Regions from separate parts of the Acidimangrovimonas pyrenivorans genome, predicted to be linked through region 1. Evidence: riboswitches for the same ligand, from Rfam matches in the RefSeq annotation. Region 1 holds a riboswitch; the other holds the start of a gene.
What was found. A riboswitch is a leader RNA that binds a small molecule or an ion and turns the genes downstream of it on or off. The one in region 1 is predicted to bind cobalamin.
Positions count from the first base shown of each region.

Region 1 (2,197 bases):
CCGTCGTGATGCGAGGGCCGGGCGTCCAGGTCGTCCTCGGCCGCCGCCCCGATGCCGAGGATCACGCGCGGATCCGCGGCCCCCTCGATCACCGGCAGGATCGGGATCCGGCGCGGCGCCTCGGCCTGGATATAGGCGCGGGCGCGCGCCACGCCCTCGGGGCCGGCGAGATCGGCCTTGGTCAGCAGCACGATATCGGCGCAGGCGATCTGGTCCTCGAACACCTCGGACAGCGGGGTCTCGTGGTCGAGGCGCTCGTCGGCGTCGCGTTGCGCCTGCACCGCGGCCGGATCGGGGGCGAACAGGCCCGCGTCCACCGCCTCGGCATCGGCAAGCGCGATCACCCCGTCGACGGTGATGCGCGAGCGGATCGGCGGCCAGTCGAAGGCCTTCAGCAGCGGCTTGGGCAGCGCCAGCCCCGAGGTCTCGATCAGGATGTGGTCGGGCGTCTCGGGCAGCGCCATCAGCGTCTCGATGGTCGGGATGAACTCGTCGGCGACGGTGCAGCAGAGGCACCCGTTGGCCAGCTCGACGATGCTGTCCTCGGGGCAGTTCTCGTCGGCGCAGCTTCTCAGGATGCCGCCGTCGACGCCGGTGGTGCCGAATTCGTTGACCAGCACCGCCAGACGGCGGCCGCCGGGATTGGCCATCAGCTGGCGGATCAGCGTGGTCTTGCCCGCGCCGAGAAACCCGGTGATGACGGTGACGGGGATTTTGTTCAGGTCTTCCATGGCGGCCTCGAGGTCAGTTTTGCGGGGGGATGCGAGCAATGGATCGCTTGCGGAAGATCTGCGGCCGCTCGCGCCAGGGCACGATGCCGTCGGCGCTTGCGGCATAGCGGGCGGCGCCGTCGAGGATCGCCTCGGCGTCGCGTTCGGGGTCCATCGATCCGTAGACATAGCTCCACCGGCCCGGCCCGCTCAGCGCCATCGTGCAGCCACGGCTGCAGGCCGAGAGGCATTCGGCCGTCCGCAGCTCGACCCCCTCGGGCAGGCCGCGTTCGGCAATCGCCGCGCAGAGCCGGGCGCCGGGGCGCGGAGCGGCCTCTTCGGGGTCGCCGCCGGCCACGCGCCGGCAGGTGGTGCAGATCGTCAGGGTCACCCCGCCCATTCGCCATCCTTTCCGGCAAAAGGGGGGAAGGGGCCAGGGAGAGACGCGCAGGCATCTTCCGAAGCCGGCCGCGACACACCCCGTTCGCCCGTAACACATCGCGCTGGCAGGTCTCCCGGCTTGCGGAGCCCGGGGCCTCGGCCCCGGTGGTTCGCCCGCCTTCCCGGCCCTTCGGGCCAGTGGCATGTGGACGAACCGCTCCGGTCACGGTCGCGGGGGCGGCTGCGCTTGGACCCGGAACGGGCCTGTCGCATTCCCTCTTCGCCTGTCAGGGACAGGAACCAGCGTGCTCACCTGAGGCAAAGGCCGGCCGCTTGTCAAGCCGGGAATGGGCGCGAGATGCCGGCTAGCGCGTCTCCCAGACGGTGGCTGCGTTCTCCTGCCAGCCGGCCCGATGCAACAGGGGCGTGTCGTCGAACCGCTCGGGCCAGCCGAGGCAGAGATAGGCCGAGAATTCCCAATCGTCCGGCGCGGCGAATATCTCGCACATGCGCCGGGGCGCGACGATCGACACCATGCCGAGGCCGAGGTTCTCGGCCCGGGCGGCAAGCCACAGGCCATGGATCGCCATCGCGGTCGACTGGCGCAGGGTCCCGGGCAGGGTCTGGCGGCCGAGGCGATGGCCCGCCTCGGGATCGGTCGCCGTGAAGACGGCAAGCTGCACCGGGGCCGCGTCCAGCCCGGCGAGCTTGAGCCGGGCATAGTCGCGGGCGCGGGCCCCCGAATAGGTGGCGGCGGCCTCGGCATTGCAGCGGGCGAATTCCGCGCGCACCGCGGCCCGCAGCGCCGGAGCCTCGACCCGGATCACGCGCCAGGGCCGGGCATTGCCGACCGAAGGCGCGCGGTCCATCGCCGCGCGCAGGCGGTCGAGAAGCTCCTCGGGCACCGGATCGCGGCGGAAATGCCGCACGTCGCGGCGCCAGTGCATGACACGGCCCAGGGTCTCGGCCTCGTCTCGGGTAAACCGCATCTCGTCCCTCCCATCGCCGCGGCGCGCGCCGTGGCATGCTTTTCCTGCGGCGGGAAGGGACGGGTCGGGGGACGGCGCGCGGCGTCCTCCGAAGCCGGCCGCGACACACCCCGTTCG
Region 1 is NZ_JBHRSK010000010.1:57,834-60,030, forward strand. Features, by position in the region: gene cobW (cobalamin biosynthesis protein CobW) at 1-731, opposite strand, end outside; gene ACFOES_RS13415 (DUF1636 family protein) at 745-1,110, opposite strand; cobalamin riboswitch at 1,199-1,411, opposite strand; gene bluB (5,6-dimethylbenzimidazole synthase) at 1,457-2,080, opposite strand.

Region 2 (2,197 bases), on a different contig from region 1:
GACCGGGTTGAACGAATGCGAGCCGAGACCGAATTCGGGCGTGTTGGTCTTGCCGATCAGGATCGCCCCGGCGGCGCGCAGCTTCGCCGGCAGCAGGGCGTCGGCCTCGGGCACGAAATCGGCAAACAGCGGCGAGCCCCAGGTCGAGCGGATGCCGGCCACCGCCTGCAGGTCCTTCACCGCGACGGGCAGGCCGTGCAGCCAGCCCTTGCGCGGCGCGGCATCGGCGGCCGCCGCCTCGGCCAGCAGCGTGGCGCGGTCGCGCAGCGAGACGATGGCGTTGATCTTCGGGTTCACCGCGTCGATGCGGTCGAGCGTGGCGGTCATCAGCTCGACGGCCGAGGTCTTGCCCGCGGCCAGCAGGGCGGACAGGGCGGTGGCATCGAGGGCGGTGAGATCGGTCATGGCGGGTCCGGAAATGGGTGTTCTGGGCGGCGGGCGGGCTGCCGGGCAGACCGCCCGGCTTGACCCGTGCAGTTAGACCCGCTGGGGCCGGTCCGGGCAAGCCCGCAAGCGAGAGCGCCGGGGCGGTGTCGCGCCCGGGGCTCTCGATCTTGTGCTTGACATGTGGAGCGTGAGGCGTAGGGAGAGGGGGCTTCGGTTCCGGCGTCAAGACCCGGATCAAAGGGAATGCGGTGCGACCGGCCGTCAGGCTGGCCAACTCCGCAACTGCCCCCGCAACTGTAGGCGGCGAGCGATGGTTGAAGGTGCCACTGGGACCCCCCGGGAAGGCCAGCCAGAGCGACGACCCGCGAGTCAGGAGACCTGCCGAGGTGATCACCCTTTCCGGGCGCGGGGCGCGTTGCGGAGGCGGTCGGACCGCAGAGGTGACATTTCACCGTCTGCGGAAGGGCCGGGCCCCTCCAAGGACATCCGAGGAACCGGCGCGGAAGGTCCGCGCCAGCAGAGGCCGAGAGACATGCCCCGCCTGCAGTCCACCCTTCCCATCATCGCCACCCTCGCCCTGACCGCGCTGCCGCAGCCCGGCCGGGCCGAGCCCATCGACCTGGGCGAGATCGTCGTCTCCGCCGACCTGACCCCGACGCCGGCCAACAAGGTCGGCGCCACCGTCGACATCGTCACCCGGGAGGATCTGCAGAAGGCCGCCCAGGGCAGCGTCGCGGACGCGCTGGCGCTGGTGCCGGGGATCACCATCCGGCCGACCGGCGGCGTCGGCGCGCAGACCGGGCTGTCGATCCGCGGCGTGTCGCAGAACTACATCAAGGTGCTGGTCGACGGCATCGACGTCACCGACCCGTCCGGGCCCCAGGTCGCCTATGACTTCGGCCGCCTCGGGACCGCCGGCATCGGCCGGATCGAGGTCCTGAAGGGCTCGCAATCGGCGCTCTACGGCGGTTCGGCCGTCGGCGGCGTGGTCAGCATCTCCTCGGCCAGGAGCGACAAGCCCGGCCTGCACCAGTATTTCGAGATGCGCTATGGCAGCCGTTCGACCGAGGCGCTGAATTACGGGCTGACGCTCAATGGCGAGAACTCGAGCCTGGCGCTGAACCTGAGCCATGTCTCCACCGACGGCATCGTCGACTATGTCGGCGCCGGCTCGGGCAATCTGCGCAACGCCTTCCGCTCGAACCGGATCTCGCTTGCCGGCAGCCACAGCTTCGACAACGGCGTCAAGATCGGTTTCTCGGCCTTCCACCAGAACAGCACCGGCCATTACGACGCCGGTGGCGTGCCCGGCAGCATTCCGGCGAAGTCCAGCGGCCTGCGGGTCTACAGCGATTTCGAGACCGGCGCGGTCCGCAACACCGTGGCGGTGACGACCTATCGGATCGACCGCTCCTACGATTCCGTCTGGGGAAGCTACCGCTATGTCGGCACCCGCAAGAGCCTGTCCTACAAGGGCACCGCGCCGATCAGCAGCGCCGCGACGCTGAGCTTCGGCCTCGAAGGCTCGCGCATCGGCTTCTCCAATTCCTCGGGGTCGCCGTCCAGCAGCTCGCGCTGGAAGCGCGGCGCGTTCACCGAACTGGCCTACAGCCCGACGGCGCAGCTCGATCTGAGCGCGGCGCTGCGCTACGACAACACCTCGGGCGTCGGCGGCGCCCCCTCGGCGCGGGTGGCGATGGCCTGGCGGCCGCAGCAGGATCTGACGGTTCGGGCTTCGGCCGGCACCGGCTTCCGCAACCCGTCGCTCTACGAGCTGAGCTATGCCGCCCCGGGCGTGTCGTTGCAGCGC
Region 2 is NZ_JBHRSK010000007.1:291,631-293,827, reverse strand. Features, by position in the region: gene ACFOES_RS11730 (amidase) at 1-405, opposite strand, end outside; cobalamin riboswitch at 582-787, shown strand; gene ACFOES_RS11725 (TonB-dependent receptor plug domain-containing protein) at 920-2,197, shown strand, end outside.
Region 2: it holds a riboswitch for cobalamin, as region 1 does, so the genes downstream of both, ACFOES_RS11725 (TonB-dependent receptor plug domain-containing protein) here and ACFOES_RS13415 (DUF1636 family protein) in region 1, are expected to answer to the same signal.